3 regions of the Pseudarthrobacter xylosi genome follow, and region 2 is predicted to be linked to each of the others. Evidence: predicted binding sites of a transcription regulator. Region 2 holds the regulator's gene; each other region holds the start of a gene.
The links. The regulator LexA, encoded in region 2, represses DNA repair genes until DNA is damaged. The targets are predictions, from matches to a motif close to TCGAACANNTGTTCGA.

Region 1: the regulator LexA is predicted to act here: its motif matches at 2,001-2,016, upstream of ACZY1F_RS17860 (LexA family protein).
Region 3: the regulator LexA is predicted to act here: its motif matches at 1,703-1,718, upstream of ACZY1F_RS09390 (DUF6504 family protein).

Annotation. Positions count from the first base shown of each region.
Region 1 covers NZ_JBVAYT010000009.1:154,462-157,733, reverse strand. The annotation lists gene ACZY1F_RS17870 (hypothetical protein) at 1-215, opposite strand, end outside; gene ACZY1F_RS17865 (Y-family DNA polymerase) at 265-1,563, opposite strand; gene ACZY1F_RS17860 (LexA family protein) at 1,556-1,987, opposite strand; partial or broken gene ACZY1F_RS17855 (three-helix bundle dimerization domain-containing protein) at 2,200-2,367, shown strand; gene ACZY1F_RS17850 (ABC transporter permease) at 2,500-3,129, opposite strand; gene ACZY1F_RS17845 (ABC transporter permease) at 3,126-3,272, opposite strand, start outside.
Region 2 covers NZ_JBVAYT010000002.1:722,436-725,707, forward strand. The annotation lists gene ACZY1F_RS07355 (ATP-dependent DNA helicase) at 1-862, shown strand, start outside; gene lexA (transcriptional repressor LexA) at 875-1,618, opposite strand; gene ACZY1F_RS07365 (LysM peptidoglycan-binding domain-containing protein) at 1,968-2,408, shown strand; gene ACZY1F_RS07370 (histidinol-phosphate transaminase) at 2,487-3,272, shown strand, end outside.
Region 3 covers NZ_JBVAYT010000003.1:404,274-407,545, forward strand. The annotation lists gene ACZY1F_RS09385 (DNA polymerase III subunit alpha) at 1-1,312, opposite strand, end outside; gene ACZY1F_RS09390 (DUF6504 family protein) at 1,309-1,644, opposite strand; gene ACZY1F_RS09395 (hypothetical protein) at 1,799-2,188, shown strand; gene ACZY1F_RS09400 (chorismate mutase) at 2,257-2,577, opposite strand; partial or broken gene ACZY1F_RS09405 (VOC family protein) at 2,597-3,020, shown strand; gene ACZY1F_RS09410 (SOS response-associated peptidase) at 3,044-3,272, opposite strand, start outside.

The sequences.
Region 1 (3,272 bases), on a different contig from region 2:
CGCCAGTATTCGACGCTGACCAGGTCTCCGCTGCCTTTGGCTGCGTTGCGTCGGGTGTCCCACCAGGAGTCCCGTCCGTACCAGTGCTGGGAATCCGTGTCGGGGTCGACCAGCCAGATCTGTCCGTCGTGACGGACGGCGAGGGGTATGCCTGCAGGGTCGAGCCGGACCTGGACGATGGTGGTCTGTATGGGGGCTTCGTGGGTGATGGTCATGAGGTGCGTTCTTTCGTGGTGCTGACGTGCCAGTGCGGTCGTGCGATAGTTAGGCGGCTTTGACGAGGGGGAGTTCGTCCCAGTGGGTGGTGTAGCGGGGGGAGAGCATGTCCCGTTTCATGGTCCAGTCCGGTCCGCCGCGGATCCCGGCGTGGCCGAGGCCGATCGAGCCGCGGCCGTAGCGGCGGGTGACGTCTTCGAGGAGGGTGCCGACGTGGCGTTCCTCGTGCGGGTTCTCGAACAGGGATAGGGGTGCCTGGTTGCCGGTGGGCCGCAGGTCGGTGACCATGATCCCGGCCCTGGCATATCTGACACCCTCATTGATGTGGGGCAGGAGGGCGTGGGAGGCCTGGGTCAGGATGACCGGGTCCGCGGTGGGCATCGGCAGCGGGATGCAGACGGAGGGGTAGGAGGTGTCTTTCGGGTTGAAGTGCGAGGTGCCGGCGAATGCCGTGAGGACTTTGGCTTGCAGCCCGTGTTTGGCCAGCCGGGCCGAGGCCTGCTGGCCGTAGACGCTCATGACCTGCCGGATCCCGGCCGCGGTGGTGATGGGGGTGGCGAAGGAGCGGGAGAAGATCAGCTGGTCCCGCCCGATCCGTTCCTCTTCCATCGGGATGCAGGGGGTGCCTTGGAGTTCCAGGACGGTGCGCATCATGACGACGGAGAACCGGTTCCGGATCATGACCGGGTTCGCCCGGGACAAGTCCAGGATCGAGAAGATTCCCATCGAGTTCAGGCGTTTGGTCAGCCGGGTCGCGACGCCCCAGATCTCGATGACGGAGAGCCGGCCCATGAGCCCTTCGCGTTCCTGGGCGGGGATGGAGTCCCAGTGGCAGACCCCGCCGAAGCCAGGGTTATTCTTCGCCCATTTGTTGGCCAGTTTCGCCAGGGTCTTGGTGGCGGCGATCCCGACGCAGACGGGTACGCCGACGTTCCGCCGGACGGCGGTCTTCATCGCCCGGCCGAGGGTGAGGAGTTCGTCGGGGGTGCCTTTGACGCCGAGGAAGGCCTCGTCGATGCTGTAGACCTCCAGCCAGGCCGAGTACCGGCCCAGGAGTTCCATGACCCGGGCGCTGATGTCCCCGTAGAGCTCGTAGTTGCTGGACAGGGCAACGAGTCCCCATTCCTTGGCCCGGGGCGCGAGCTTGAACCAGGGCTCACCCATGGGGATACCCAGGGCTTTGGCCTCGGGGGAGCGGGTGACCGCGCAGCCATCATTGTTGGACAGGACAATGACCGGCCGGCCTTCCAGCGACGGGTCGAACGCCCGCTCCGCGGACGCGTAGAAGCAGTTCACATCCACGTGCGCGATCTGCGGCATCCGCCGCATCACAACCGGCCTAGACATGATGAAGGCACCTGGTGGCGACACCCCAGACCGTCAGTTCGCTGAGGCTAGGCACCTGTATGTCCGTATAGGCGGGATTTTCTGCCTGCAGCACCACGCCGGTTGGCGTGATGCGCAGCCGCTTGATGGTCAGTTCCCCGTCCAGGACCGCGACGACCACGCACCCGTCCCGCGGCTCCAGCGCCCGGTTCACGATCAGTTCATCGCCGTCGCTGATGCCGGCGCCTTCCATCGAGTCCCCGGACACCCTCACCACGTACGTGCTGGTGATGTCTTTGATCAGGTGCACGTTCAGATCGATCCGGCCATCAAAATAGTCCTGCGCCGGCGAGGGAAACCCCGCCGCGACCGGCACCGGTGAGATCAGCACCGACAACAACGACACGCCCGCATCTATCACACGGGGACCAACAATAACGCCCACAACACACCTTTATTCGAATATATGTTCGATTCATTCAGTGTACTCGTGAGGGCGGACATTCGTTCCGACCATGCGCAATTGCATCGGATGCAGGACGACCTGCGGAACCGGCCATCGGCAGGCGACCACGGCACGGCCCGTGGGTGCGGGGCGAGGTTGGGTGCGTTCAACTGATCGTTGACGGGCCCAACTGTCGGGGTGAAAGTGAGGGGATGGCTACGGACAATGAAGTTCAGGCAGTGGCGCGCGTCATCGATCGGTTGGTGCAGCGGTTTCCCGACAAGCCGCGCTTGGTAGTTGAAGAGATCGTTGGCGAGGAAGTCAACGCGCTGGATGGGCCGATCCGGGATTATGTGCCGGTTTTGGTTGAACGGGCTGCCAAGGACCGCCTCGGACACGGATTCACACTTCCACGCGCTGCTTCACCGACTCCATTTTGTCCACAGCCTCCAGAGTGGATCAGTCCTGAGCCGGGCGCCGTGTCCTGCGCAAAGTCAAAGACCCGCCTGGGATCAGGTTTCCCGGTTACCGGGGGTGGTCGTAACCGGCGGGTTGGTGTTCCTGCCGTTGCTGAGGGCTGTCTTGATGTCGACCTTGGCGGTGTAGGAGATGGACCCGTATTGGAAGAGCCTGACAGCGAGGCGGAACATGATGGCCGAGCCGATGAAGAGGATCGCGATCACAATCGCAGCTTCCCAGATGCTGAGGGATCCGAGGCCGTTGCGGAGCATGGCGGTGACGGGGGAGGAGAACGGGAAGTAGGTGAAGACCTGGACGATGAGGGCCTGGGGGTTGGAGAAGATCAGCGAGATCGCATAGAACGGCACGAAGATCAGGGCCATCATGACGCCCATGAAGTTCCCGGCTTCCTTGGCGGTCGGCATGACCGCGCCGATCGCGACGAGGGTGGTGGTGAAGAGGGCGAACCCGCCGATCAGTAGCAGGAACCCGATGATCATCGGGACAGGTTCGAAGACCAGGGCGGCGAGGTCGAGGTCCGGGATTTTGATCTGGTCGCGGAAGAACAGGTAGCTGATGGCCACGGGGGAGGCGAAGACGATCATCTGGACCAGCCCGATGCCGAAGAGGGCGATGACTTTCCCGCTGATCAAGGTGGTCGGGTTCAGGGTGGTCAGGATCATCTCTCGGTGACCCTGTTTTCCTTCTCTTCCAGGGTGGAGGAGAGCATCTGCCCGGCGAGCAGGATGATCAGGGCGTAGAAGATGACCAGGAACATCAGCGGCGGCAGGGCAGCGTTGAACCCGCCCGCTTCCTGGCCATCCTT
Region 2 (3,272 bases):
GCAACAGGGCTATGCACAGCCCGATGAGTCTGCGCCCGCACTGGTGAACATCGCGCCGCTTAGCGTTGCCGGAAAGCTCCGGGAAGGGCTTTTCGCGGGCCACACCGTGGTGCTGACGTCGGCCACGCTTGCCGTCGGCTCGGCCTTTGAACCTGCGGCCGGCGGCTTGGGTCTGGTGGGGGAGGGGGCGCCAAGCTGGACCGGGATCGACGTCGGATCGCCCTTTGACTATCCCAAGCAGGGGATCCTCTACGTCGCAGGGCACCTCCCCAAGCCGGGCCGCGGGGCGTCGCCGGAGGCACTCGATGAACTCGAAGCGCTGATCCGGGCGTCCGGTGGCGGCGCCCTGTGTCTCTTTTCATCGCGCCGTGCCGCCGAGGAGGCCGCGGAGGCAATGCGTCCCCGGCTCGGCCTCAGCATTCTTTGCCAAGGCGACTCCACCATGACTGCCCTCGTAAAGCAGTTCGCGGACGAGCCCGATACCTGCCTCTTCGGAACCATGTCCCTCTGGCAGGGTGTTGATGTTCCAGGCGGATCATGCCGGCTCGTGGTGATCGACCGCATTCCATTCCCGCGGCCGGATGATCCGCTGATGACCGCACGGTCCCGCGCAGTTGCACAGGCCGGTGGAAACGGCTTTATGGCGGTATCGGCGACCCACGCGGCCATCCGCCTGGCGCAGGGCGCGGGCCGGCTGATCCGTTCCACCGGAGACAAAGGCGTGGTGGCCGTGCTTGATTCCCGGCTTGCCACCGAGCGCTACGCCGGATTCCTCCGCGCCGCGCTGCCGCCGTTTTGGCCAACTACGGACCGCAAGACAGCGTTTGCTGCCCTGGAAAGGCTTGCCGGGAAGAGCGCCTGACGAAGCGCGGTACTACAAAGACCGCAGGACTGAGACGACTTTGCCCATAATCGTGGCGTGATCGCCCAGAATGGGCTCGTATTGCGTGTTCTGCGGCAGCAGCCACGTGTGGCCATCGCGCTGGCGGAAGGTCTTGACGGTGGCTTCATCGTCCAGCAGGGCCGCGACGATATCGCCGTTGGCGGCGTCGGCCTGGCGGCGGACCACTACCCAGTCGCCGTCGCAGATGGCCGCGTCCACCATGGAGTCGCCGGCCACGCGCAGCATAAAAAGCTCACCCTGGCCCACGAGCTGCCGTGGCAGGGGCATCACGTCTTCCACCACCTGATCAGCAAGGATGGGCCCGCCGGCCGCGATCCGGCCCACCAACGGCACCATGGCGGTGTCCATGGCAGAGGGAAGCTCGGTGACCGTTCCGCCGATGCTGTGCAGGACTGAGGGCTTCGTTGCCCCGTTGGATTTGGCCGACCCGCCGTCAAGCGTCAACGGCATCAGGACCTCCATGGCGCGCGGACGCTTCGGGTCCCGGCGCAGGTATCCCAGCTTCTCCAGCTGCGACAACTGGTGGGTCACGCTGGACAAGCTCGCCAGGCCCACGGTGTCGCCGATTTCACGCATCGACGGCGGATAGCCGTTGTCATTCACCGAGCGCTGGATGGTTTCAAGGATCTTCTTCTGGCGGGCGGTGAGCCCCTTGGGGGTCCGTTGGGGCTGACGGCGCGGTGTCGCCTTGCCCTCGGCGGCTGGTGCTGCCATGTTCGCCAATGCCTTTCGGTTGCCCGGATCCGCTCCGGCCGCTGGTGCCTGGAACGCCCCGGGGCTGGTGTCGGAGTTGATTGTCAGACCCTGCTGATCAACTACAGAGGTGGTTGTTCTTTGATCCAAACGTAGGCCAGCCATAAGGCTTTTTCAAACATTTGTTCTAGCGAGTCTCGACAATATTCGTTGATAAGTGCTAAAACTGAAGAAGCAAAGTTCGAACATGTGTTCTACTCGTTGCTTGCGGATTCGAATATTCGAATTCATGGACGGCCCAGGCCGGCACCGGCAAGTGGACGCGGAGGGCGCGCCGGGCAGCACAGTATGGTCCAGGAGGGCTCATTTCATGTCAGCTATATCTGCTTCGCAGGACTCGCGTCCGCAGCTCGTTTCCGTGCAGGACCTCACCTCGCGGCAGTGGTCCGCGCCCGGGCCAACGTCGGGTTCGGCGCCCAGGCAGCACAGGGAATCCCTGCCGCCGCTGCGTCTGACCCGCCGGGGCCGGATTGTCCTCATCGGCATCCCGCTGGTGATCCTTGCCGCAATCCTGCTTTCGCTGGCAGGTTTCCTCAACGCCCCAGCCAAGGCTGCCGACTCTGCCGCAGACCTGTCGTTGACGCCAACAGTCTCGTTCACCGTGCAGGCAGGACAGTCCCTTTGGGCCATCGCCGGTACCGTTGCGCCCGAGCGTGATCCCCGGGATGTCATCGCAGATATTGCTCAGTTGAACAACCTTTCCGCCGGCGGCGTGGTCCCCGGACAGCAGCTCTTCGTCCCTACCAAATAGGGAGAATTCAGGCCCAGACACGTGCCGCCGCAGCCCGTCACATTTTCCGGCCGTCTGGTTCGGACCTAAACTGTTCAGGTGAATGACCAGCTAGAGCGTCTGAACAGTCTCCCCCTCCGGACCAACCTCCGCGGGCTGACCCCGTACGGTGCCCCGCAACTGGATGTGCCCATCCTGCTGAACGTCAACGAAAACACCCATGGGGTCCCGGCAGACGTCCGGGCCGCGATCAGTGCCGCGGTGACGGAAGCGGCGGCAGGTCTCAACCGCTACCCGGACCGTGAGTTCACAGAACTCCGCGAAGCGCTGGCCGAATACCTCGGCCACGGCCTTGACGCCACCAACATTTGGGCAGCCAACGGATCCAACGAGGTCCTCCAGCAGATTCTCCAGGCTTTCGGCGGACCCGGGCGCACGGCTCTGGGATTCCCGCCCACGTATTCCATGTACCCGCTCCTTGCCAGCGGCACGGACACCGGGTACATCACCGGACAGCGCGCCAATGACTACGGGCTCAGTGCCGAATCGGCTGCCTTGCAGGTCAAAGAGTTTCAGCCCAACATCGTTTTCCTGTGCTCACCGAACAACCCCACCGGCACCGGCCTGGGCCTGGATGTTGTCGAGGCCGTGTACGCGGCTGGCGAGGCCAGCCAGACAATCGTGATCGTTGACGAGGCCTATCACGAGTTCGCCCACGACGGGACGCCCAGCGCACTGACGTTGCTGCCCGGCCGGGAACGACTCATCGTGTCCCGCACCATGAGCAAGGCGTTCGCCCTCGCGGGCGCCCGTCTGGGCTACCTGGCCGCCGCTCCTGAAGTCACGGACGCACTTCGCCTGGTCCGGCTGCCGTACCACCTTTCG
Region 3 (3,272 bases), on a different contig from region 2:
TTTCGACGTCGATGTCGATGTCCGGCAACGTGGCCCGGTCCCGGGACAGGAAGCGTTCGAAGATCAGGTCGTGTTGCAGGGGGTCCACCTGGCTGACATCAATCAGGTAGTTGACCAGGCTGGAAGCCCCGGAACCGCGGGCCGCTGCCCTGACCCCCATGTCCTGGATCATCCGGGAGACCTCCGCGACGGTGAGGAAGTAGGAGGAAAACCCGAGGTTCCTGATGATCCCCAGCTCGTGCTCCAGCCGCGAGCGCATGTCCTTGTGGGCTGAGCCTGATATTCCGGGGAACCGCCTGCTGATCCCGGCCTCACAGCGCTGCACCAGTTCATCGTGCGGGTCCTGGCTGATGCCTATGACCGATGCCTCCGGGACTACCGGCCGCTTCCAGCCCATGTCAGTCACCGGGTCAATCCGGCAGAAGTCGGCGAGCGCCTCGGTCTGTGCCATCAGCTGCTTGAGGTCCGCTGCACCATACCCTGCAGCGCGGATGATTTCCTTGCCGAGCTGAAGCATCTGCGCAGAGGATTTGAGCCAGGCCTGCCCGTTGGGCTGGAGCAGCGGTTCGGCCGCGAGTTCGGGGAGGGACTTCAGCGTCCGGGCGGAGTCGAGCACGTCCGCCGTGGCGGCTCCGTCCTCTGCGCAGTAGCGGACCGCGTTGGTGAGCACGGCCGGTACGTGGTGTTCTTCCGCGAGCTTGAGCATACGTACCGCATGGGCGGTGCTCAGGAGCGCCCCGGGGGCAGTGAGCTGGGAAACGACTTCCGCCACCAGCGTTTTTGGGGGCATGGCGTCCAGCCAGCCTTTGAAAAGGGTGCGCGGACGGAGGTAGCGCCGGCCGCCCATGGCCCGTCCGACGTCGGAATCCGGGCCGATCAGTACCGTCAGGACGGGCTTCAGGGTTTTGGGGTCGAGCGTGCGGGAGGCGAGTTCGGCGCGGGTGACCGCCACCGGCACCGCTCCCCCGGCTTTGCCGGAGGTGCGGGCATGGGCATCGGACACCAGCCGGCACAGGGCGCGGTAGCCAGCTCCGTTATTGTTGCCACGGGCGAGCACCACCACCCTGCCGGCGAGCTGGGTGCGGTGGTCGCCGTCGTCGTCGAAGACCGCAAGGTCCACACCCACAATGGGGTCAATGCCGGCAGCCATGCAGGCTTTGAGGTGTTTGACGGTGCCGTACAGGCCGTCCCGGTCCGTGCAGGCGAGCGCGGTTGCGCCGTCCGCGGCGGCAACCTGGGCCAGTTCATCGGGCCAGGCCACGCCATAGTGTGCGCTGAAGGCCGTGGAAACGTGAAGGTGGGAGAAGCTCATGCCGTTTGGGGCCGGAGTGCGTCGTGGATCCGCAGGATCCTCCAGCGGCCGCTGCCGACATGCCTACTCAAGTCCAGGGTGAGCGGCTCTCCTGCATCCCGAGGGCCGGCACTCTGCGGGTCCGTCTGTACTTGGACGCGCCAGATTTCATGGTCCACCAGCCCCGGCCCGCTGCCGAGGGGCGCCCGGCGTTCCTCGGCCCACCACTGCCGGCGTTCGTACCACCGGACAGGCTCGGCGCACACCGTGTAGTGCCGCCCGGCCCACTGGAGTTTCAGCGGCTGGCCCGCAGGGGTGCAGACGACGTCCACGGACTCGCTGAACATACCCATGGGCGCCTCCCGAACTGAACGGATCTGATGCAAAATGCTGACGCAAAAAGCACGGTATTCGAACACATATTCGAATAAATTCAGTCTACGACGGCGCTCCGACAAAACCTAGACAGGGGTGGACGGACGGGCAGCAGGAGGGCAGGATTGTGGCATGAGTACCAATGACGCACTCCTCAAGCACGTAAGCATCAAGGCCCAGGACGAAAAGCTCGTGGCAACCTTCGATATCGACGGCAACATACCGGGGGCAGGTGCGTACGTAGTGGGACTGGTGGCGGCGAGCCCTGATTACTCATCACAAAGACGCCTGGGCATTGAGTTCATGAACGGGGAGGCCATTGCCTTCTACTCGTTCAGCCATGACCAGAGCGCCGAGGAAAACTATGATCTTGCCGGCGTGACGCACTCGGGCAACACCATCACGGGCAACTTCCCCGTGGCAGCCGTCCATGGTCTGGGCAAGGGACACGTTATGTCCGCCTTCAGCGAGGCTGACGGCCGGGAGTTCCAGTCGGGCGTCGCCGTCGACGAAGCGCTCTAGGAGACGCTAATAGCAAACACCGGGGCAGGTGCTGCCGGAACCTTATCCGGGCAGCACCTGGGGCGGCGTCAGCTGCTTTTTTTGTGGACCTTCATTTCGAGTTCGATGAACCCCGAGATCATGGCCCGGTAGGTTGATTCCACGATGTCCGGATCAATGTCCTTCTTTTCCGCGGCGGACCGGACATGCTCAATCACCCGTTCCACCCGGCCGGGGGCGCGGACTTCAGCGTCGTCCCCCTTCAGGGTTCCGGCGATCCGGATCAGGCGTTCACGCCGCGCAATGAGCGTGACAATCTGCTCATCAACTTCGTCGACCGCAATCCGAACGGCTGCGAGCTGTTCCTTGTCGGCCAAAGCATCCCGATCGTTTCCTTGAATTGTTGCCATCTTCTGACAGTATCGAAGCATGCAGCCCAGAGTCGACTTCATTTCGCTAGGCGTTCGCAGTGTTGACGCCTCCCGCCGGTTCTACGCGGAAGGCCTCGGCTGGCCTGTCCACCGGGAGTTTCCCGGCGATGTGGTGTTCATCCAGGTCAACCACGGACTGATCCTTTCCCTGTGGGACGCCGCGCAGATGCACGCCGAGGCGGGGGTAGCTGCGCCCGGCCCGGTCCCCTTGCATCACGCTCAGCCACAACCTGCCCAGCACCGAGGCGGTGGACCGGGTCATGGCGGAGGCGGCATCGGCCGGGGCCACCATCGTCGCCGCGCCCGTCACCCAGCCCTGGGGCGGGTACAGCGGCTATTTCGCCGATCCGGACGGTTTCCGCCGGGAAATTGCCTATAACCCCACCTGGACAGTGGACGACGGCGGCCAGGTCACCGTCTAGGGCACGTCACCCGGAGTGCCGCCTCAGAACAGCGCCTCCACCGGCCGGATGAGTTCCGGGGAGTTGTTGCGGACGTTGCCCACCTCGGTGCCGACGGAATCCACGTGCCAGCCTGCCGCGACTTCCTTCACGTGGGCACGGACGAGGTCCACGAGGAAGGCGGCGTCATCGATCTGCGGGTCAAGCCACGACGCCATCGTGGCCCGGTCCATGGGCAGCGGCACCCGGTCGTGCAGGGCCGTGAGCTTGCCG